Linked DNA regions of Puniceibacterium sp. IMCC21224. The protein of the gene in region 2 interacts with the protein of the main gene of each other region in a pairwise test. Links are inferred from orthologs where the notes say so. Each region holds a gene or a part of one and is shown on either strand. Other genes may lie near its edges. The genes, in order: IMCC21224_RS10610 and lepA.

The links.
Region 1: the proteins of lepA (region 2) and IMCC21224_RS10610 interact in binary tests that used the Escherichia coli proteins (3 or more experiments, as listed by UniProt). The link is inferred for Puniceibacterium sp. IMCC21224 from one-to-one orthologs.

The regions. Positions count from the first base shown.
Region 1 is NZ_LDPY01000001.1:2,292,697-2,304,466, reverse strand. What follows is about bases 3,098-6,067. They hold IMCC21224_RS10610 (zinc transporter ZntB), read right to left. Parts: upstream 5,072-6,067; coding sequence 4,124-5,071; downstream 3,098-4,123. Other genes in these bases: IMCC21224_RS10605 (YdiU family protein), read right to left, coding at 5,114-6,067; IMCC21224_RS10615 (tellurite resistance TerB family protein), read right to left, coding at 3,170-4,039; IMCC21224_RS10620 (DMT family transporter), read right to left, coding at 3,098-3,104. In the rest of the region: eno (phosphopyruvate hydratase), read right to left, coding at 1-61; IMCC21224_RS10630 (Fur family transcriptional regulator), read right to left, coding at 177-590; IMCC21224_RS10625 (DEAD/DEAH box helicase), read left to right, coding at 928-2,202; more of IMCC21224_RS10620, read right to left, coding at 2,211-3,097; more of IMCC21224_RS10605, read right to left, coding at 6,068-6,532; gyrA (DNA gyrase subunit A), read right to left, coding at 6,668-9,424; IMCC21224_RS10595 (usg protein), read left to right, coding at 9,620-9,889; mfd (transcription-repair coupling factor), read right to left, coding at 9,966-11,770. UniProt on the Escherichia coli protein: Zinc transporter. Acts as a Zn(2+):proton symporter, which likely mediates zinc ion uptake. Purified ZntB reconstituted in liposomes also binds and transports Cd(2+), Ni(2+) and Co(2+).
Region 2 is NZ_LDPY01000001.1:3,314,634-3,326,351, reverse strand. Bases 3,319-6,236 are described here. They hold lepA (translation elongation factor 4), read right to left. Parts: upstream 5,720-6,236; coding sequence 3,917-5,719; downstream 3,319-3,916. Other genes in these bases: IMCC21224_RS27890 (hypothetical protein), read left to right, coding at 5,770-6,236; ettA (energy-dependent translational throttle protein EttA), read right to left, coding at 3,319-3,395. Outside these bases: katG (catalase/peroxidase HPI), read left to right, coding at 1-1,545; more of ettA, read right to left, coding at 1,740-3,318; more of IMCC21224_RS27890, read left to right, coding at 6,237-7,236; IMCC21224_RS15450 (hypothetical protein), read left to right, coding at 7,434-7,778; IMCC21224_RS15445 (aspartate/glutamate racemase family protein), read right to left, coding at 7,837-8,508; IMCC21224_RS15440 (D-cysteine desulfhydrase), read right to left, coding at 8,505-9,515; hisD (histidinol dehydrogenase), read right to left, coding at 9,519-10,820; IMCC21224_RS15430 (LysR family transcriptional regulator), read left to right, coding at 10,976-11,718. UniProt on the Escherichia coli protein: Required for accurate and efficient protein synthesis under certain stress conditions. May act as a fidelity factor of the translation reaction, by catalyzing a one-codon backward translocation of tRNAs on improperly translocated ribosomes.

The DNA.
Region 1 (11,770 bases), 1.0 Mb from region 2 along the record:
CTGTGGGGTTGCCCCGGCTGTCAAGGATTTCGCGGGCGTGGATGTCGATGATAGTACTCATGGGATCGTCCCTTTTGGATGTCTGAGCGTTAGATTTCGTATAGCAGGCCGCAACGGAAAGTAAACTGGACGGTTAGCGCTAACAGGGCGCGTGCGCGCCTTCATTTCGTGGCGATTCAGGGTTTCTTGAGAGGAACACCATACAGTTCCATCCGGTGCCCCTTGAGGGTATAGCCGAGCTTGCGCGCTATCCGTTCCTGAAGCGCCTCGATCTCGGGGTCGACGAATTCGATCACCTTGCCCGAATGCATGTCGATCAGGTGGTCATGGTGTTCGCGTTCTGCATCCTCGTAACGCGCGCGCCCGTCACCGAATTCAACCCGTTCAAGGATCCCGGCCTCTTCAAACAGCTTGACCGTGCGGTAAACCGTGGCAATCGAGATCCGGTCATCACGTGCCGAAGCGCGGGCATAAAGTTCCTCGACATCCGGATGATCGGTTGCCTCTTCCAGAACCTGCGCAATGGTTCTGCGCTGTTCGGTCATGCGCAGGCCATTGGCTTCGCAACGGCTGGTGATGGTGTCGGTCATGGAATCCTCGCGCGCGTCGTTTTACTGGTTTAGCGACTCCTGAGGGGTGAGGCCAACACCACAAATGCGTCAGAGTCACTGTCTCTTGGCTTGACTTATGGTCGGGCACGGGTCATGTGGCCTTCAACGGATCTCTTCTGCCGCGTGAGCAGATTGACCGGTGCAGCATGCACCGTGGGTCACGGAGACCGCGTTTGCTTCCAAAATCACGCGTGGGGCATGGGGTGCAACGGTATATGGGCAATCGGCCCGATACCGGTTCTGTGCCTCTCCACCTGACGGATCGCAAGGGCGGTCCATCGTGCGGCTGTCATCCGGCAGCCCGAAAGGAACTCTTTTGACTAATTTTACAACCATGGGCCTGCCGAAGTCGCTTGTGACGCGTTTGACCGAAATGGGCCTGACCGAACCGACTCCGATTCAGGTTGGCGCGATTCCGTTCGCGTTGGCAGGTCGTGACGTGATGGGCCTGGCACAGACCGGCACCGGCAAGACGGCGGCCTTTGGCCTGCCTCTGGTGGCGCAGATCTCTGGGCTGGGCCGTCCGGCGCCGAAATCGGTGCGCGGTCTGGTACTTGCACCGACCCGCGAACTGGCCACCCAGATCGCCGAGACACTGAAGGCGCTGACCTTGGGCAGCCCGCTGAAGACCACCGTTGTCGTCGGCGGCCAGTCGATTAACGCCCAGTCCAAGCGTTTGGAAAAGGGCATCGACCTGTTGGTCGCCACGCCCGGCCGTCTGATTGACCTGATCGACCGTCGCGCCGTGCGACTGGATGAATGCAGCTTTCTGGTGCTGGACGAGGCGGATCAGATGCTCGACATGGGGTTCATCCATGCGCTGCGCCAAATTTCGCGGCATTTGCCGGCCAAACGTCAGACTATGCTGTTCTCAGCCACCATGCCCAAACTGATGGAAGAGCTGTCGCGCGAATACCTGAACGACCCTGAAAAGGTGCAAGTCAGCCCTCCGGGCAAGGCCGCGGACAAGATCGAGCAGTCGGTGCATTTTATCGCCAAGGCGGAAAAGTCCAAACTGTTGATTGAATTGCTGGACGCGCATCGCGACGAGCTGGCGCTGGTCTTTGGCCGCACCAAACACGGCGCAGAGAAGCTGATGAAATCGCTTGAAAAGGCCGGTTTCGCGGCGGCATCCATCCATGGCAACAAGAGCCAGGGCCAGCGCGACCGTGCGCTCAAGGCATTCCGCGAGGGGCAAGTGCGGGTGCTGGTGGCCACCGATGTGGCCGCGCGCGGTCTGGATATTCCGGCGGTGCGTCACGTCTATAACTTTGATCTGCCGAACGTGCCGGAAAATTATGTGCATCGCATTGGCAGGACCGCCCGCGCGGGCCGCGAGGGCGCTGCAATTGCATTCTGCGCCCCGGACGAGATTGGCGAACTGAAGGCGATTCAGAAGGTGCTCAAGATGAGCATTCCCGTAGCGTCGGGCACGGCCTGGGCCGGTCTGGACACGCCAGACCGCAGTGGCGGCGGAAACCAGCGTCGCGGTGGCGGCAACGGTGGCAAGCCCGGTGGCGCCAAGCCCGGCAACGGCAACCGCCGTCGTCGTCCCGCGCGCGGTGGATCGAGCAGCGCGCGCGCTGCCTAAGCCTGAGGTTATACGATACTTTGGGCGCGCCGCAGAACAGCGGCGCGCCTGAGGCCATTCAGGTAGAGCGCAAGGCTCACCAGAACGATCAGTCCGCCCCATAGCATCCGCGGGGTCGGGGCCTCGGATGTGCCGTACCAGACCCAGACGGGGCCAAGTACGGTTTCCAACAGCATTAGCAGGCTGACATTGGCCGCAGCCGTATGGCGCGCAGCCAGCGACAGGGCAAAGAATGACAGCGGCAGGATGACGATGCTGGCCAGCAAAATTGGCCACAGCGTTCCCGTCGTCATCTGCGCAGGCCCGGTCACGGTTGTCCCGACGATGCCAGCGATCAGCGCACCCAGCCCGACGGTCAGCAGAATCGGCACGTCGGCGGCGTGGCGCAGGGTCACAAAGGTGGTTGCGAGCGCCGCCGCCACCCCCAACCCCAGCAGCGCCCCAAGCGCGGCATGCGGATTCAGACCCAGATCCCCCTTACCGCTGACCGCGATGGCGATGCCGCTCAGAACCAGCAGGATGGTGATCCAGGTGGCGCGGGATGTCGATTCGCCATATATCAGACGCGCCAATAGCGCCGACCAGACCGGCACTGTGGCGATGGCCAGCAGCACGACCGATACCGGAGCCAGCGCGATCGCGTTCGGAAACAGCATGGCATTCAGACTTTGGCTGATTACAACAATCATGCCGACGCCAGACCCCAACACCGCCAGATCCGCGCGATGATTGCGCGACGTCGCCAGCCAGATCATCAGAAACAGGCCGCCCATGCACAGCCCACGCCAACCCAGCATCTGCATGCCCTGCATGTCGGACAGTCGCAGCAACAACGCATCGGGGCCCAGCACAAGCGCGCCGAACGTGGCCAGAGCAAGGCCAAGATTTGAGTTTCGTGTCATGTAACGGAAACGCCAGTTTAGGGCCCGGGAGTGACGGGACCCGCAGTGTCAGAGATAGGCTGGGCCTAGTTATAGAGTGGCTGCAAACCCATCTGCATATGCAACATGTTCACCGCAGTCTCGTCCAGCCCCATCGCCGTGGCCAGCGCGTCAAGATATTCAGCTTCGGCCTGCGTATCGACGCGGATCGTCATCAGTGAGGCGGAATAAACCTGCACCTTTTGCGCCTCGGGGGTGTCCTTGGCCAACCCTTTGACGTCGATCGGCGCGGCGAGTTGTGCTTTGACAAAGGCGATATCGTCGGGTGTGGCATCGTCGCCGACGGTTTCAAGGATTTTGGCCTTTTCGTCCTTGTCGATGCCGCCGTCGGCCTTGGCCGACTGGATCATTGCCCGCAGCATCAGGGCGGCGGATTTGTCGGCCTCTTGCGAGGTGTCCGCGGTGCCGAACTGATCCATCAGACCACCCAGCCCTTTGCCCTGCATCGCAGCCATGCCGCCCGCCGCGGCCAGCATTCCAGCCAACCCAGAGCCGCCCGATGGCACCGACGACAACAGCGGACCCTTTTCACCCGGCGCTGGTGTGCCGCCGCCCATCAGGGCCGACAGGTCGAGGCCGCTTTCCTTCATCTTGTCCATGATTGCGGCCATCGGGTTGCCTGCAGCGCCACCCGCACCGCCGGTCAGTGTGGACAGATCAAGCCCGCTCTCCTTCATCTTGTCCATCATCGCCTGCATTGGATTGCTGCCGGTCGGCATCTGGCCAGACATGGATTGGCCAATTTGCGCCTGCGTGCTGCTCAGCGGGTTTTTGCCCTTGATCTGCGCGCCGCCACCCAGCAGCCCGCCCAGCCCCTGACCCCCGGCAAGTTTGTCGACACCACGCGCCGCAGCATAGCCGATGGCGACTTTGGCCAGTGTTCCCATGAGACCCATGTGACAGCTCCTTGATCCGTCCGAATTCCGTTCAGTGTCAGACTTGCACGATTTTGCGGCAATTGGCAGGAAATTTGTGCCGGTTCAAAAGATCTTTAGCAGGCGCAGGATCAGCCAGACCAGCCCACCCATGCCCAGCGTGGCCAGCGTCAGGATCCCAAAGGCCACCGGCGTTGACGTGCCCGGCATACCCGCGACGTTCACGCCGAACAGGCCGGTGACAAATCCCATGGGCAAAAAGATCGCCGCCACCACCGAAAGGGCATAAGAATTGCGGGCCAGCCGGGCGTTCTGCCTGGCCTCGAGGTGATCTGACAGCGCCTCGAGTCGGTCGCGCACGGCGTTCAGCTCCTCCAGTGCCCGCTGCGCGCGGTTGGCACTTTCCCCCAGGCTTTCGCGTGTCTCGGTGTCGATCACCGGCAGGCGCGGATCAAGGAGCGCATGTAGCGCCTGTGACTGCGGCGCCAGAAAGCGGCCCAGCCGGATTGTGCTTCGCCTAAGGTCGGGCATCTCTGCCGCACCGGCGTGATCATATGCGACAAACAGTTGATCTTCGAGCAGGTCGAGCTGATCTTCGAGCGCGACGCCATTCTCTTCGATCCGGTCGGTGAGGGCTTCGCAGAGTGCGGCAAGAAATGCTGCGGGCGAGGGCGGCGCCTGACCCGATTCTGTGGCGCGACGCAGATCCTCTGCGGCAAAGACGCGGCGCAGGCGGACCGTCACCACCAAATGGTCCGACAGCCAGCACCGCAAGGACACCATGTCGTCGCGACGCTGGCCGGTGTTAAGATTGAGTCCACGCAGGATCACAATCAGCCCACCGTCATTGGTCAGGGCGCGGGGGCGCGTCTCGGTCTGCTGCAGGGCATCGGCGGCGCGGTCGGGCAGGTGGCTGTCCAGCCATGCCGCCAGTTCAGGATCGCCCAGATCGCAATGCAGCCAGCGATAGCCCACGGTCGGCAGAATCGCCAGATCGCGGACCACAATGGCGCTGCCGTCAGGTCGAATGTCAAAGGCGCAAATCGGTGTCATCGTGATTGCAAGGTCTTAGGGCGCATCTCTCGCTCGACCTGATCAGGTGCCGCAAAACGTGGCTGCGACCACTTCTGACGGTGCGGGCGGGCGGCGCAAATCCTCAGCGTCAGGCTGGTCGTCGAACGGGCGCGACAGGACAGCGTTCAGTCGGTGAAACGGCGCATCGTCTCCGGCGACGGCAGCGGCGATCATCTGCTCGATCCGGTGATTGCGCGGAATAAAGGCCGGGTTGGTTTGCCGTATCCGCTGGATTGCGTCGGGATCAGAGGCAATGCGCGCCTGCCACCCCTCTGCCCAGCTGTCAAAGGCGGTGGGGTCGGTGAACTGATCCCGCGCAGTGCCATCGCTAAGCGCGCGAAACGTGTTGGTGAAATCGGCTTGATTGCCATGCATGCGCGTCAATAGATCGCCGATCAGCGCCGCATCTTCGGGTTTCGGCGTGCCGATCCCGATCTTGGCGGCAAAACGTGCCAGCCACTCCTGGCGGATCAGCTCTGGCATCGCGTGAACCTGATCGGTGAACTGCGCCACAGCTGCGTCCGCATCAGGCATCAGCGGCAACAGCGCTGTCGCCAGCTGCGCCATGTTCCAGACGATGATATCGGCCTGACTGGCATAGCCATAGCGGCCATGCCGGTCGATCGACGAAAACACGGTTTCGGGGTCATAGAAGTCCAGAAAGGCGCAGGGTCCATAGTCGATGGTTTCCCCCGACAAGGTGCAATTGTCGGTGTTCATTACGCCATGGATGAACCCAAGGCTCATCCATTGTGCCACCAGCGCGGCCTGCCGGTCGATTACGGCCTGTAACAGCGCATCGGGCGTCGTGCAGTCGGGATAGTGGCGCGCAACGGTGTAGTCAAATAGCTGCCGAAGGGCAATCACATCGCGACGCGCGGCAAAGATCTGAAAGGTGCCGACACGGATATGGCTGGATGCGACACGCGTCAGCACAGCTCCGGGCCGCATGGCTTCGCGTTGAATCATCTCGCCGGTCCGTACGGCGGCGAGGGCGCGGGTGGTCGGCACACCCAGCGCGTGCATCGCTTCGCTTACCACGTATTCGCGCAGCACCGGACCCAGCCAAGCACGACCGTCCCCGTTGCGCGAATAAGGGGTCGGCCCCGATCCCTTGAGCTGGATGTCACGGCGCACTCCGTCGCGGCCGACAGTTTCGCCGAGCAGAATGGCGCGGCCATCCCCAAGCTGCGGATTGAACTGACCGAACTGGTGCCCCGCGTAAAGCTGCGCCAGCGGGGCGGCACCCTCGGGCACCGCATTGCCGGAAAAGAGCATGGTGAGTTCGGCGTCAGAAGTCTCTGTGATCAGCATCAGTGCCGCCAGATCGCGGTTAAAGCTGATGAGGTCCGGCGCGGCCACGGCCGTCGGGTCGAGCCGGGAGTAAAAGCCCGCAGGCAGGGCGGCATAGCTGTTGTCGAAGGGGATGTTCAGGGTCATGGCGAACAGGTAATCATATTGCGCCGAATTGCGAGCGGTTTTTGCATCCGGATCTGAATGATACCGGGCGACGCGATAGAATTTTGATGACTGGCCCGTGGTTTCGTTGGTTTCACGGGCCAATCATCAAACGGTTTATTCTTCGGCAGTATCTTGTGCAGCGGTATCGGCCTCATCACCCTGATCGGCAATCCAGGCAACACTGACCACTTCTTCGCCTTTGCCGGTGTTGAACACTTTGACACCGCCAGCGCTGCGTGAGCGGAAGGAAATGCCGTCAACCGGGACACGGATTGACTGCCCCTTGGACGTGGCGAGCATGATCTGGTCGTCCATCTCCACCGGGAAGCTGGCCACCAATGCGCCGCCCCGCATCGCCTTGTCCATGGCCATCACACCCATACCGCCGCGTCCGCGCAGAGGGTAATCGTGCGACGAACTCAGCTTGCCCACGCCATTTGCCGTGATCGTCAGGATCAGATTTTCCGCTGCCGACATCTGGGCATAGCGTTCCTGAGTGATGTTGCCGGGGGCCACATCGTCATCATCTTCGTTCTCGGCGTCATCGGCAAGACCGGCCATGGCGCGGCGCATTTTCAGATAGGCAGCGCGTTCCTGCGGGTCGGCGTCGAAATGCCGGATCACCGACATCGACACCACGGTGTCGTCGCCCTGCAGCCTGATGCCGCGCACACCGGTGGAGGCGCGTGAGTTGAAGACCCGCACATCGGTGGTACGGAAGCGGATCGCGCGGCCGGAATCTGTCACCAGCATCACGTCGTCATCCTCAGAGCAGATGCGCGCATTGATGAGTTTGATGTCCGCGTTCTCATCCTCGAACTTCATCGCAATCTTGCCGTTTCGCATGACATTTGTGAAGTCTGACAATCGGTTACGGCGCACAGTTCCAGCAGAGGTGGCAAAGATGATCTGCAGGTCGTCCCAGTCTTTTTCATCCCGATCTACCGGCATGATGGCCGCGATCGACACACCTGTCGGGATTGGCAGGATGTTGACGATCGCCTTGCCCTTGGACGTGCGGCTGCCCTGCGGCAGGCGCCAGGTCTTGAGCTTGTAGACCATGCCTTCGGTGGTAAAGAACAGCAGCTGGGTATGTGTGTTGGCAACAAAGAGCGTGGTAACCACGTCATCTTCTTTCATGCCGCCGCCTGACACACCCTTGCCGCCGCGCCGCTGACTGCGGAAATCGGCGAGCGGGGTCCGTTTGATCCAACCTGTCTGGGTCACGGTGACAACCATGTCTTCGCGCTCGATCAGGTCTTCGTCTTCCATGTCCCCGGACCAGTCGAGGATTTCGGTCCGGCGCGGCACGGCGAACAGCTCGCGGACCTCGCGCAGCTCGTCCGAGATGATCCCCATGATCCGCTCACGCGAGCTGAGGATTTCAAGGTATTCCTTGATCTTGCCAGCCAGCTCTTCGAGCTCGTCGGTGACCTCTTTGACGCCCAGCTGGGTCAGACGCTGAAGGCGCAGTTCCAGAATGGCGCGGGCCTGAATTTCGGACAGGTTATAGGTGCCGTCCTCGTTCGCCGTATGGGTCGGATCGTCGATCAGCGCGATAAAAGGCAGGATTTCACCGGCGGGCCAGCGACGCTCCATCAATTTGGTGCGCGCTTCGGCCACGTCAGCCGAGGCACGGATGGTGGCGACCACTTCGTCGACATTGCTCACGGCAACAGCCAGACCGCAAAGGATATGGCTGCGTTCGCGTGCCTTGCGCAACAAGAAGGCCGTGCGCCGCGCCACAACATCCTCACGGAAGTCGAGGAATGCTGTGAGAAAGGCGCGCAGTGTCAGCTGCTCGGGACGTCCGCCATTCAGCGCCAGCATGTTGCAGCCAAAATAGGTCTGCATCGGGGTAAAGCGGAACAGTTGGTTCAGCACGACTTCGGCAGTGGCGTCACGTTTCAGCTCGATCACCACACGCACACCATTGCGATCGGATTCGTCCTGCACATGAGAGATGCCTTCGATCCGCTTTTCGCGGGCGGCCTCGGCGATCTTTTCGATCATCGTGGCCTTGTTGACCTGATAGGGGATCTCGTCGATGACGATGGCCCAGCGGTCCTTGCGAATTTCCTCGACGCGGGTCTTGGAGCGGATGATGACGCTACCGCGGCCCTCAAGGTACGCTTTGCGGGCGCCGGAACGTCCCAGCATGTAGCCGCCCGTCGGGAAGTCAGGGCCGGGGACATATTCAATCAACTGCTCTGAGGTCAGGTCAGAGTCAGTGATCAGCGCAAGGCAGGCGTCAATGACTTCGCCCAGATTGTGCGGCGGGATGTTGGTGGCCATGCCAACGGCAATACCGCCAGCCCCATTGACGAGCATGTTGGGATAGCGTGCGGGCAGGACCGTCGGTTCACGGTCCTTGCCATCATAATTGTCCTGAAAATCGACGGTATCCTTGTCGATGTCGTTCAAAAGAAACGCGGCGGGCTTGTCCATCCGCACTTCGGTATAGCGCATCGCCGCAGCGTTATCGCCGTCCATCGAGCCAAAGTTGCCCTGACCATCCAGCAACGGCAGCGACATCGAAAAATCCTGCGCCATCCGCACCAGCGCGTCATAGATCGCAGAGTCGCCATGCGGGTGGTATTTACCCATCACGTCGCCAACGGGGCGCGCGGATTTGCGGTAGGGTTTGTCGTGGCTGTTGTTGGTCTCATGCATGGCATAGAGGATTCTGCGGTGCACAGGTTTTAGGCCGTCGCGCAGATCCGGAATCGCACGACTCACGATTACGCTCATTGCGTAATCGAGATAGCTTTTCTTCATCTCCTCGGTGATCGAAATGTTCGGACCAAGGAAGATCGGACGCTCTGGCGTGTTTTCGTCTGTATTTTCAGGTGGTTCCGGCGTATCGCTCACGTGGTCTGCCCATCTGTTAGTCTGCTATATCTTGTTACAAAACGTATAACAGAAGCAGGATATAGGGCGCAATGGTGGGTCGTCGCCAATTCTGGCAGCCAGCGGGCATGATTGCTAACACACTGTTTTTATTGAAAAGTAAATTACTCCCTGCCATGATTCTAAAGTTCATGAGGCGAACGAAAGGATGGATCAATGCAGGGCAACGAAACCGAACTGATGCTGCGCGGCTATGGACTGACCACAGCCGAATTCTTTTACCGCATGCCAGACTATAAAAACGTGCTCAACACCTACATCTGGCAGGATTACGATCTGGCGCCGGATCACCAGAAACTGTTTGAGTTCATAGAGTTCTGGCAAAACACGATCGAAGGTCCGCTGCATTCCGTGCGCTATACCCATCGTAAGATGATTGGCGCCGGAGAATGGCGGCAAGTGGTCGGAGAATTCCGCTACCACTGACCTGCGGCCCCTTGAGAGGGAGGTCGCAAATCCGAAACAGATCATCCGTCCGGCATGATCGGGCCGGAACTGCGTGTCAGGCTTTGGCTTTGCGCTTTCTCTCGATCGCCAGCTTTTCGGCAAGGTCGCGGGCGATGCCATAGGTGCCTTTGATTTTTTCGTTATCGGTGCGCCAGTCGCGGCGGATGACGATCTTGTTGTCTTTGACCTTGGCCTGACCGTTTTGATCTTGAATGAATTCCACCAGCCCCTGGGGCGAGGCGAACTTGTCGTTGTGGAATTGCAGCGTCGCACCTTTCGGGCCGGCGTCAAGCTTGGATATACCAGCCCGCCGACACATGGATTTGATCCGCACAACAAGCAGCAGGGTGTTCACCTCTTTTGGCAACTTCCCGAACCGGTCGATCAGTTCTGCGGCAAACCCTTCGAGCTCGACCTTGGTCGAGAGCGACGACAGGCGACGGTATAGGCCAAGGCGCACGTCGAGATCCGGCACAAACGTTTCGGGGATCAGCACCGGCACCCCAAGGTTGATCTGGGGGGCCCATTGGCCGTCATTGTCCGACAAACCTTCAAGCTCGCCCGAGCGGATCTTCGCAATCGCCTCTTCCAGCATGGATTGATACAGTTCATAGCCAACGTCGCGCATCTGGCCGGACTGTTCTTCGCCCAGCAGATTGCCAGCGCCACGAATATCGAGATCCTGACTGGCCAGGGTAAAGCCCGCACCCAGTGTGTCAAGAGAGCCGAGCACGCGCAGGCGCTTTTCGGCGGTTGCTGTCAGTTTCGCGCGCGGTTTTGTCGTCAGGTACGCATAGGCGCGGGTTTTGGCCCGGCCAACGCGGCCACGGATCTGATACAGTTGCGCCAGGCCAAACATGTCGGCGCGGTGGATGATCATCGTGTTGGCGGTCGGGATGTCGAGGCCGGATTCGACAATGGTCGTGGCGAGCAGAACGTCATATTTTCCGTCATAAAACGCGTTCATGCGATCATCCAACTCGCCCGCAGCCATCTGGCCATGGGCAACCACGTATGACAGTTCGGGCAGCTGTGCCTTGAGGAACTCCTCGATCTCGGGCAGGTCCGAAATGCGTGGCACGACATAGAACGATTGGCCGCCGCGATAATGTTCGCGCAGCAGCGCCTCGCGGATTGTCACGGCATCGAATTCCGACACATAGGTGCGGATCGCCAGCCGGTCGACGGGTGGCGTGCCGATGATCGACAGGTCACGCACCCCGGTGAGGCTAAGTTGCAGCGTGCGCGGGATCGGCGTCGCGGTCAGGGTCAACACATGAATATCGCTGCGCAATTCCTTGAGCCGCTCTTTGTGACCGACGCCGAAATGCTGTTCCTCATCAATAATCAGCAGGCCAAGGTTGTGAAACCGGATGCCTTTGGCCAGCAGGGCGTGGGTGCCGATGGCGATATCGACCGACCCCTTGGTGATGCCGTCCCGGGTCAGCTGGGCGTCACGCGTCGAAACAAAGCGTGACAGCGGCCTGACATTAACCGGAAATCCGCGAAACCGTTCGGCAAACCCCTTGTAGTGCTGGCGGGCCAGCAATGTAGTCGGTGCAACCACCGCGACCTGGACACCTGACATGGCCGCGACAAAGGCAGCGCGCATCGCAACCTCGGTCTTGCCAAAGCCGACATCGCCGCAGATCAGCCGGTCCATTGGCTGGCCGGAATGCATGTCGGCCATCACATCCTCGATAGCGCTGAGCTGATCGTCGGTTTCCTGATAAGGGAACCGGGCCGAGAACGAATCCCAGGCGCCCGGAGGCGGGTCCATGATCGGTGCCTTGCGCAGGGCGCGTTCGGCGGCAATGCGGATCAGCTTGTCCGCCATTTCGCGGATGCGTTCCTTGAGCT
Region 2 (11,718 bases):
ATGGGTCTGATCTACGTCAACCCCGAAGGGCCGGATGGCAATCCCGACCCGCTAGCCTCGGCGTTTGATATTCGCGATACCTTTGCCCGTATGGCTATGAACGACGAGGAAACCGTGGCGCTGGTCGCCGGTGGTCACACCTTTGGCAAGACGCACGGCAATGGCGACGCGAGCCTGCTTGGGCCCGAACCAGAAGCGGCACCGATTGAAGCACAGGGTTTTGGCTGGCTTAGCACTCATGCGTCGGGCAGCGGCGTTGATGCGATAACCAGTGGTCTGGAAGGACCATGGACGCCAACACCGACAAAATGGGATATGAGCTATTTTGGGGTTTTATTCGGGTATGATTGGGAACTGACCAAGAGCCCGGCCGGGGCCAACCAGTGGCAGGCCAAAGAGCTTAAGGACAGCGACCGTGCGCCACAGGTTGATGGCAACGGCACGGTGCCGATCATGATGTCGACCGCTGATATGGCGCTGCGGATGGACCCGGCCTACGAAAAGATTTCGCGTCGGTTCCACGAAAATCCGGCCGAGTTCGCCGATGCCTTTGCGCGTGCATGGTTTAAGCTGACCCACCGCGACATGGGACCAGTGGTGCGGTATCTCGGGGACGAAGTGCCGACCGAAGAGCTGCTGTGGCAGGATCCGGTTCCGGCTGCCGATCACGCGCTGATCGACGCGGCAGATGCTGCATCGCTCAAGGAGCAAATCCTGGCGACTGGCCTTTCCGTTTCGGAACTGGTCAAGACCGCCTGGGCCTCGGCCTCAACCTTCCGCGGATCTGACAAACGGGGCGGGGCCAATGGCGCGCGCCTGCGTCTTGCTCCGCAGAAAGATTGGGCCGTGAACGAGCCGACCGTGCTGGCCCCGGTGCTGAAAACGCTGGAAGCTGTGCAATCGACCTTTAACGATGCGCAAACGGGCACCAAGCGCGTTTCGCTTGCGGATATCATTGTATTGGGTGGCTGTGCTGCGGTTGAAAAGGCTGCAATCAACGCAGGCTACCCGACAGCGGTGCCGTTTACCCCCGGGCGTACAGACGCGTCACAAGAGCAGACGGATGTCGAAGCGTTCGAGGTTCTTGAGCCGGCGGCGGACGGGTTCCGCAACTACCTCAAGACCGAGCTTTCGGTATCGGTCGAAGAACTTCTGGTCGACCGTGCGCAATTGCTTACGCTGAGTGCGCCGGAATTGACGGTTCTCGTTGGTGGCCTGCGGATGCTGAACATCAACACCGGCGCGACTAGGCATGGTGTGTTTACCGACGTGACCGATACGCTGAGCAACGACTTCTTTGTCAATCTGCTCGATATGGGAATCGTCTGGAAACCGGCGGCTGACGGCATTTATGAGGCGGTCGACCGCAAGACCGGCGCCGTCAAATGGACTGGCACCCGCGCTGATTTGGTCTTTGGCTCGAACTCGCAACTGCGCGCCATCGCCGAGGTTTACGCGACCGAAGACGCTGGCGAAGCCTTTGTGCAAAAGTTCGTTGATGCCTGGACCAAGGTGATGAACCTCGACCGGTTCGATATCGCCTGATCAGCAAGAGCCAAGGGGCTGTGGCGGGACATCTCGCCACAGCCTGTCTGGCCCTGACTGATCAGGCAATTGCTACCGAAGCTGTGCGTATTGGAAATGGGCGCGCCCGTATCGCAGTCGACCAGCCGGTGGCGATTTTTGCGCGTTAGCCGTGAATCTCGGTCGGGGGCGGATGTAACCGCCCCCGCAGCGTTTTAGCGAGAGAACTTCTTGAACTTGACCCGCTTGGGTTCCAGCGCGTCAGCGCCAAGGCGACGTTTCTTGTCTTCCTCGTAATCTTCGAAATTGCCTTCGAACCATTCCACATGGGCGTCACCTTCGAACGCCAGGATATGTGTGCAGATCCGGTCGAGGAAAAAGCGATCGTGCGAGATCACGACAGCGCAACCGGCGAAATTCACCAGCGCATCTTCGAGCGCTCGCAAGGTTTCGACGTCAAGGTCGTTGGTCGGTTCATCCAGCAACAGGACGTTGCCGCCCTCCTTGAGCAGACGGGCCATGTGAACACGGTTGCGTTCGCCGCCCGAAAGCAGGCCAACCTTTTTCTGCTGATCCGAACCCTTAAAGTTGAAGGCGCCGCAATAAGCGCGGGAGTTGATCTCGGCATCGCCCAGCGTGATCAGTTCGGCACCGCCGGAAATTGCCTCCCAGACGTTGTTGTCTGGATCTAGATCGTCGCGGGACTGGTCGACATACGACAGCTTGACGGTGTCGCCCAGGCTGACGCTGCCCTGATCGGGGTCTTCGTGGCCGGTGAGCATTTGGAACAGTGTCGATTTGCCGGCGCCGTTGGGCCCGATGACGCCGACGATGCCGCCTGGCGGCAGCGAGAATGTCAACTCCTCGATCAACAGTTTGTCGCCCATCGCCTTTTTCAGGCCCTCGACCTCGATCACCTTGGCACCCAGACGTGGCCCGTGTGGGATGACGATCTGGGCCTTGCCGACGCGTTCGCGCACCGACTGGTCGGCCATCTTCTCATAAGACGAAATACGCGCCTTGGATTTGGCCTGACGCGCCTTGGCGCCCTGACGAATCCATTCCAATTCGCGCTCAAGCGTTTTCTGCTTGGCCTTGTCTTCACGCGCTTCTTGCAGCAGGCGCTTGGCCTTTTGATCCAGCCAGGCAGAGTAGTTGCCCTCATAGGGGATGCCGCGGCCGCGTTCGAGTTCGAGAATCCACGAGGTGATGGAATCGAGGAAGTAGCGGTCGTGGGTGACGATCAGGATCGTGCCCTTGTAGGCGATCAGGTGGTTTTGCAGCCAGGCGATGGTTTCGGCGTCCAGGTGGTTGGTCGGCTCATCGAGCAGCAGCATATCCGGCGCTTCGAGCAGCAGGCGGCACAGCGCCACCCGGCGTTTTTCCCCACCGGACAGGGTGGTTACATCGGAATCGTCCGCCGGGCAGCGCAGCGCCTCAAGCGCGATGTCGATCTGGCTATCCAGATCCCACAAGTTTTCTGCGTCGATGACATCCTGAAGCGCGGCCATCTCGTCGGCGGTCTCTTCGGAGTAATTCATCGCCAATTCGTTATATTTATCGAGCTTGGCCTTTTTCTCGGCAACACCCAGCATGACATTTCCACGCACGTCCAGCGCGGGGTCCAGTTCGGGTTCCTGTGGCAAATAGCCGACGCGGGCGCCTTCGGCGGCCCAGGCCTCACCGGTAAAGTCCTTGTCCTGGCCGGCCATGATCTTCATCAGGGTCGATTTACCCGAACCGTTGACGCCAACGACACCGATTTTTACACCGGGCAGGAAGTTCAGTTTGATATTTTCAAAGCATTTTTTTCCACCCGGATAGGCCTTTGAGACGCCATCCATGTGGTAGACATATTGATAGGCTGCCATCAGAGCCTCCTTCGTGGATTTGTGGGTAGATGATTGGCACCCTGATAACGAAGGCGCGCGTCAGGGGCAATGCGCTGTGGAGGAGCTGGCGGGCTGCTCAGATTTTCGCGCTGTCCAAGGCATTTGTGGTCTTGTCGTTGCCAGACGAACGCCCCGTATGATGCGTGGAGTTCAGCAGCACCAATTCTGAGTAGCAAGCGTGCGCTGATGTCTTTATGCCGTCTATCAGCGGACGCAATTCTTGGCGTGGTATAAAATGACACGCAAGATGCCGATACTCCCCGTCAGGTATGCGCTGCGCAAGGTCCGGCGACCACGCCATTTAGAGCAGGCGCAGACCCGAATATTTAAAGCCAGCTTTTGCGAAGGTGCCCACTTTCGCGGGGGCTGTCAGCAACTATGCCAATTTTCGTGCGCAGCCGTAAGTTATCGCAACGGTTGCGGTCATTCTGGGCGTCCGCACGATTCAGATCGTGGATCGAACCCGCACCCTGGCCGCCACAAACAAAGTCTGACCGGGTTTAGCCATCCATCTTCAGGGCGGAAATAAACGCTTCCTGCGGGATATCCACCTTTCCGAACTGGCGCATCCGCTTCTTGCCCGCCTTCTGCTTTTCCAGCAGTTTCTTCTTGCGGGTTGCGTCGCCGCCATAGCACTTGGCCGTCACGTCCTTGCGCATCGCTGCCAGAGTTTCGCGCGCGATCACCTTGCCGCCGATGGCCGCCTGGATCGGGATCTTGAACATATGGCGCGGGATCAGATCCTTGAGCTTTTCACACATGGCGCGGCCGCGCATTTCGGCCCGGTCGCGGTGGACCATGGTGGACAGGGCGTCGACAGGTTCATCGTTCACAAGGATCTGCATCTTGACCAGATTATCCTCGCGGTAGCCGATGATCTGGTAATCGAACGACGCATAGCCTTTGGTCACCGATTTCAGCCGGTCGTAAAAGTCGAACACCACCTCGTTCAACGGCAGGTCATAGACCACCATCGCGCGTGAGCCGACATAGGTCAGGTCAAGCTGTTCGCCGCGCCGGTCCTGGCACAGTTTCAGCACGTCACCCAGATAGTCGTCGGGTACAAGGATCGACGCCTTGATCCGCGGCTCTTCGATATGGTCGATGGTGGACGGGTCGGGCATGTCGGCGGGGTTATGCAGTTCGATCTCGGACCCGTCGCGCAAGTGGATCTTGTAGATCACCGACGGCGCGGTGGTGATCAGGTCGATGTCATATTCCCGCTCAAGCCGGTCGCGCACGACTTCGAGATGCAGCAGACCCAGGAACCCGCAGCGAAAGCCAAAGCCCAGCGCGGCAGAGGTTTCCATTTCCGACGAGAATGACGCGTCGTTCAGGGTCAGCTTTTCGATAGCGTCGCGCATATCCTCAAAGTCATTGGCGTCCACCGGGAACAGGCCGCAGAACACCACCGGGATCGACGGTTTAAAGCCGGGCAGGGGCGTCTCGCAGCCCTTTTTCTCGGTTGTTATGGTGTCACCGACGCGGGTGTCGCGGACTTGTTTGATCTGCGCGGTGATATAGCCAATCTCGCCGGGGCCGAGTTCCTTGACCTCCTGCATCGCGGGACGATAGACGCCGATGCGGTCAATATCATAGGTGCCGCCGGTCTTCATCATCTTGATACGCTGGCCTTTTTTCAGCACACCGTCGATGACGCGCACAATGACCACAACGCCCAGATAGGGGTCGTATTTGCTGTCGACCAGCATCGCGCGCAGCGGTTTGGTTGCATCGCCTTCGTGCGGGGGCGGCAGGCGTTTGACGATCGCTTCGAGCACGGCAGGGATACCGACCCCGGTCTTGGCCGAAATCATCAGCGCCTCGGAGGCGTCGATGCCGATCACATCCTCGATCTGTTCCTTGACCCGTTCGGGTTCGGACGCGGGCAGGTCGATCTTGTTCAGGACCGGGACGATCTCGTGATCGGCGTCGATGGCTGTATAGACATTGGCCAGCGTCTGCGCCTCGACGCCCTGCGTCGCGTCAACCACCAGCAAGGAACCCTCGACCGCGCGCATGGAGCGGGAGACCTCGTAGGCAAAGTCGACATGGCCCGGGGTGTCGATCAGGTTGAGGATATACACCTCCCCATCTTCGGCCTTGTATTCGATGCGGACGGTGTTCGCCTTGATCGTGATGCCGCGCTCGCGCTCGATATCCATCGAGTCGAGAAGCTGTTCCTTCATCTCCCGCGCGGTGACGGTGTTTGTGGACTGAATCAGCCGGTCGGCCAGGGTGGATTTCCCGTGGTCGATATGGGCGACGATAGAGAAGTTGCGGATATGGCTGAGCTGGGTCATGTTTCGGGATATGTAAGGGTTTTGGGACTTGGTCAAGGTGGCATCAACGCGTGGCTGAATTTGAGAAGATCGAAGATCGGGAACAGCTGGCAAATTGGCTGAAGAACCAGGACATGCGGATGAGCCGGATGATCGCCGCGCGGTCCAGCCTGCGTAGCCTGCCAGCAGTTATGGCCGTGGTCGATCAAAAGTCCGAGAGTTGGGACGGAAAAGACTCGGTTTTGTCTTGCCTGCGGGCGACGCTCATATCCGGGGTTGCGAGCACATGCCCGACCCCGGATATGAAACGGGTTGAGACCGCTGCCGCCACAGTCTCCGCCGCCTTCGCTATCGCCGTCGTTCCCACCCCCGTCTCAACCCCCGCCTCCACCTCCGCCGCCTTCGCCACAGCCTCCGCCGCTGCCGACGCTGCCACAACCTTCGCCACAGCCTCTGCTGCTGCCGCTGCCGCCGCCTCCGCCTCCGCCGACGCCGTCGACGACGCCGCTGCCGCTGCCCGCTCCGCCATCTATCAGGACGCTGAACAGGGTCAGCGGATTGGATCTCTGGGTGTGTTCAATCAGGTCCTTTGGACGGATGTCGAACCGGTGCAAAAGATCGTTTCGAAATGGGACCGGTTTTCGGCCCTTCCTGACCCAGACGGGGTATGGGTGTTCTGGCGGGACTGGTATCGCAGCATGTTGCACGGCGACCCCATGAATTGGGATTTGCAATTGCAAGTCGCGCTGATCGAGGATGAGGTGTGGAACGCGGGGCCAAAGGCGGTTGCGGCCAAGATAAAGTCGATCCAGCGCCAGCGCGTCATTCTGAAAACAGCGATCAGTGAAACTGTTGTCTATGACGATGACAGCGGCGTTTACCGCCTAGAACGTGCCGAAGTCACCACCAGCGATGCGCTAGAGTTCTGTGTTGAGCGTGTGTCGGTCGCATTGTCCCGGGCTATCCGCGAAGGGCGTGGCAACGGGCTTCGCGATGACAGCCTTGAGGCCGAAATCCTGAGAGACGATGCGTTTGCCCCCAGAAAGCGGACCAACGCGAGCGCGGTTGCGCTGGCATTCGCGGATGCGCGCCAAAGCCTGTTGTTCAAGATTGGCGATTACACATACCCGGATCTTTCGTCCTACAATTTGCTGGCCAACACGCTGTGGGCAGGCAAAGAAGAAATTTGCGGGTTTGACGCAAAGGCAAAAGAACGCTGCGCGCTTTATGACGCCTTGGAAACGCCAAAGCATCTTTCGCCCGAGTTGCGCGTGCTTTTGGATGCCGTGCCGGACGAAGTGCCAGATATGGTTGATCCTGAGCTGGCTGAGGCACTTGAACGCAGCGCACGCCACGTGACAGAGGCTGACACGCCTCCGAGAGGAGATACTGCCAAGCTGGCGCATCGCTTGCTTAAAATGCGCGAGACGATTGATGATGTGGTGCAGCGGGCGGATGGATCGACTGGCTACAAGGCCGCAAAGTTCGCGCAGTTCCTTTACAAGGTGTCGGATGGTTTGATCGGGCTTTTCTCTTAGCCCGCCGAAAGGTGGGCGCGTTGTCCGTCGCTTGCGGTTTGAGCCTTGCTGTAAGGGGGCATCTGGCTGGAATAAACGTGAATTGAACCTTTGGGGTTGCATGGGGTAGGATGCTGTCAGGCAAGGGCCGCGTGGATCAGAGGGGTGGAACCCCTCGGGCAGGTGGCGTTCAATACGGGCAGAGCGGGGACAGGTCGATGCGGATTGTCGGAATGATGGTGGTTTTGGCGCTGGTGGCGGGCTGTGGTGGCGGCGCGAAGCGGTCTTATAGCGGGCAGGTGACGCGCTTTGCCTCGGGGCCGATCAGCAAGGCCTGTCTGGCCAGTGATCGCAAGGCGCGCAATTCGCAGTTGTGCGGCTGTATTCAGACCGTCGCCAATCGCGAGCTGAGCCGTTCGGATCAGAAGATGGCGGTGAGCTTTTACAAGGATCCGCACAAGGCGCAGGAGGTCCGCCAGTCGGATCGCGGCTCTCATGAGCTGTTTTGGAAGCGGTACAAGAGCTATTCCACGCAGGCCGAGGCGAGTTGCCGGGGCTACTGACCGTCAGGGTCGCGAGTGTGGAAGGCTGCGTATTTTTGAAGAGAAGAAGCGCGGGGCGTTATGCATCTTTGGCGTGGTCGAGGATCGCTTGGGTGAGGCAATCTAGGCTGTCGGTGCGTGGGATCGTGGCGGGCAGAAGCGGCGCGGTCAGCGACAGTTCGGTGCAGGCAACCAGCAGGTGATCAGCGCCCTGATCGAGGAGAGCCAGCGCCTGAGACGTCATTGCGTCGAGGATGCTGGACGGGGTGCCGCCCGCTTTGATTGCGCGGATCATCGACAGCATGGGCGCGTCATCCTGTGCATACAGCAATGTTTGGTCCGGGAAGTAGCCCGCGAATACGTCGGTGAGACGGGTGGCGGGCGAGGCGAGGATGCCAATCGTGCCGACCGTGCGCAGGGTCCGGGCCGTGGCTGTCAGCATGTCGAGCAGCTGTAGCGGCGTCGCTGCGCGCAGTGCGGGGGCATAGTGGTGCGCGGTGTTGCATGGCATAGCGAGCGCGGTCGCGCCTGCCGCTGCCAGATCCTGCGCCATGCGGATCAGCACGGGCGTGGGGTCGGGGCCGGTGCCGTCGATCAGCGCGGCGATCCGCGACGGCACCTGTGGGTTCTGGTGTACGATGAGCGGGATGTGGTCGGCATCGTCGGTGGCGGGCACGGCGTCGATCAGTTTCTGCATCAGCAGGATCGTCGCCTGTGGTCCCATGCCGCCGAGGATGCCGACCCGGTTCATGCCTTTGAGGCCACGTCGAATTCGTGGGTATAGCCGGTCAGGCCGATAGCGCCGCCGGTGTGGATAAAGACCACCGTTTCGCCTTTCTTGAAGTGGCCCTTGGTGATCAGGTCGATCAGACCCGCACCGCCTTTGGCGGAGTAGACCGGGTCGAGCAGGATCGCCTCGGTCCGGGCAAAGAGGTCGATGGCGGCCAGCGTGTCGGCGCCCGGCATGCCGTAGCCAGGGCCAACATAATCTGTGTTGGCGATCACGTCTTCGGGTTGGACAACGCCGGGGCAGCCGAGCTTTTCGGCGGTTTTGACGGCGAGGTTATAGACATTTTCCTCTTGTTTGGCTTTGGGCGCACGAACGCCGATGCCGAGCAGGGGGATCTGCGCGTTGGTGGCCTTGAGGCCGGTGATCAGTCCGGCCTGTGTGCCTGCGGATCCGGTGGCATGGACGATGTGATCGACCCGCAGGCCGGTGTCGATGAACTGGCCCAGCATCTCAAATGCGCAGTTGACGTACCCCAGTGCGCCGGTGGCGTTCGATCCGCCGCCAGGGATAGTGTAGGGTTTGCGGCCGTCGCTGCGCATCTTGTCGGCCACGGCCTCCATCTCGGCATTCATGTCGAGGTTCGGGCCACGGTGTTCGATTGACGCGCCGTGCAGTACATCCAGTAGCACGTTGCCGTTGTAGCGGTAGTTCTCGTGATTATAGCCGGTGCGGTCTTCGAGCAGGATGTGGCAGTCCATACCCAGCTTGGCCGCTGCGGCCGCAGTCTGGCGGGCATGGTTCGACTGGGTGGCGCCTTGGGTTAGGACAATGTCCGCACCCATGTCCTGAGCTTCGGCCATCAGGAATTCCAGCTTGCGGGTCTTGTTGCCGCCCGTTGATAACCCGGTGCAGTCGTCGCGCTTGATCCAGATATCGGGGCCGTTCAATGCTGCTGTCAGGCGTGGCATGAATTCCAGTGGTGTGGGCAAATGGGCCAGACGGGCGCGGGGAAAGCGGGCGAGGTTCATAGATTATCCTTTGGTCATTGCCGCCCGGAGGGGCGTGTTCAGGAACGTGTCAAGCCGGGCATCGGCAGTCAAGGCGTGACCTTCCATGCCTTCGGCGCGTGATATTGTGGCGGTGGCGGTGGCAAGGTCGGGCAAGGCCTGTGCTGTGACGCGTTGCCAGGTCACTGTCTTCAGGAACTTGTGAACCGACAGACCGCCAGTGTAGCGCGCCGCGCGACCGGTGGGCAGCACGTGGTTGGGACCTGCCGCCTTGTCGCCAAAGGCCACTGTGGTTTCGGCCCCCAAAAACAGCGAGCCATAGGCCGAGAGGCGTTTGAGCCACCAATCCAGATCAGCCGCCTGCACGTGCAGATGTTCGGGGGCGTAGGTGTCGGCGGTCTGGGCCATCTCTTCGCGGCTGGAACACAGGATGACCTCGCCCAATGCGTCCCAGGCGGCGGCGGCGGCCGTGCGGTTGGGTTCGGGCAGACGGGCCAGCGTAGCAGGCATCAAGGCCAGCACCTGCCGGGCCAGTGGTGCGTGATCTGTGACCAGCCAGACCGGCGAGGTGGCGCCGTGTTCCGCCTGTCCCGCCAGATCAAGCGCGACCAGTGCCGGGTCGGCGGTGGCATCGGCGACGACCATGCTGTCGGTGGGGCCCGCGATCATGTCGATGCCGGTTGGGCCGAATATCTGCCGCTTGGCCTCGGCGACGTAGGCATTGCCGGGACCGACCAAGATGTCGGCGGCGCGCAAACCAAAGAGGCCCTGCGCCATGGCTGCAATGCCCTGCACCCCGCCAAGGTTCAGCACCCTGTCCGCACCGGCCAGATGCATCGCATACAGAATCGCGGGCGGTATGCCGCCTTGGTGTGGCGGAGAGCACGCGATGACATGGCTGACGCCAGCGGCGCGGGCGGTCGTGATGGTCATCAGGGCTGATGCGATATGGGCATAGCGACCGCCGGGCACATACGCCCCGGCGCAAGTGACAGGCAATTGTCGCTGACCTGCGATCAGGCCCGGGCGCAGTTCGGTTTCAAAATCGGTGACGCTGGCGCGCTGGGCCAGGGCAAAGGCACGAATGTTGGCGTGCGCATAGGTGATGGCGTTGCGCAGCGCTGGGGCCACTTTGTCAGCTGCGGCCTCCAGTTCGCTTTGTGGGACGATCATTGGGCCGGTCCAGCCATCCAGTGTTGCGGCGTATTCCGCGACCGCGACCTCGCCCTGCGTCGCGATGCGGGCAAGCATGATTTGCACGGTGTCGGTTGTGTCACGGCTGCTGTTCGGTGGCAGGCCGGGGGCGGTTTTCAGTGTCAGCGGCATGAGTGACTCCGGAGCAGGCGAATTGATCGCAAGGGTGGCGGGGCGGGGGTGGCTAGGCGGGTATTGCTTGACGTTAGGCCAGTGGTTAGGCCAGTGGTTGGGCGAGTGATCGTTTCACAAAAGATGAAACTATGGTGGCGCACAGGGGACCTGGTATGCTGATGAAAGGGGTCACATTGCGGGGACTTGAAGTGTTTGAGGCACTGGCTGCTACCGGTTCGGTCGCGCAGGCCGCCGAAAACCTGGGGCTGAGCCAGCCCGCCGTCAGCCAGCAGATGCGCAACCTTGAAACCGCACTGCACGCGGACCTGATCGATCACGGGCGGCGCCCGATGATGTTGACCCCCGCAGGCCGGTCGTTTCTGGTCCGCGCGCAAGTGGTGCTCAGTCAACTGCGACTGGCGCAGAACGAACTGACGGTGATGGATCTCACACATCTGAGCACGCTGAACCTGGGAATGATCGACGATTTCGACAATGATCTGACACCGCGTCTGGTCACCATTCTGGCCGAAAACCTGACGCGTTGCCGGTTCAAACTGATCAGCGCCCCCAGCCACGAAATCAGCGCTGCGATGCAGGCGCGCAAGCTGCATATCGCCGTGGCGGCCAGCAGTGGACAGGTCATGGACGGCGTGATCGAATATCCGCTGGTGCGCGACCCGTTCATGCTGGTCTGTCCGCGCGGATCTGTAGCTGAGGCCGGTTCGCTGGAAGAGGTGATGCATCGCCTTCCGCTGCTGCGCCACGACCGTGAACAGCTGATCGGGCGACAGGTCGAGGCGCATCTGGCGCGTCAGAAACTGGTCTTTGCCGAACGGTTTGAGATTGGCACACATCTGTCGCTGATGACGCTGGTGGCGCGCGGTGTTGGCTGGGGTGTGACCACACCGCTGGG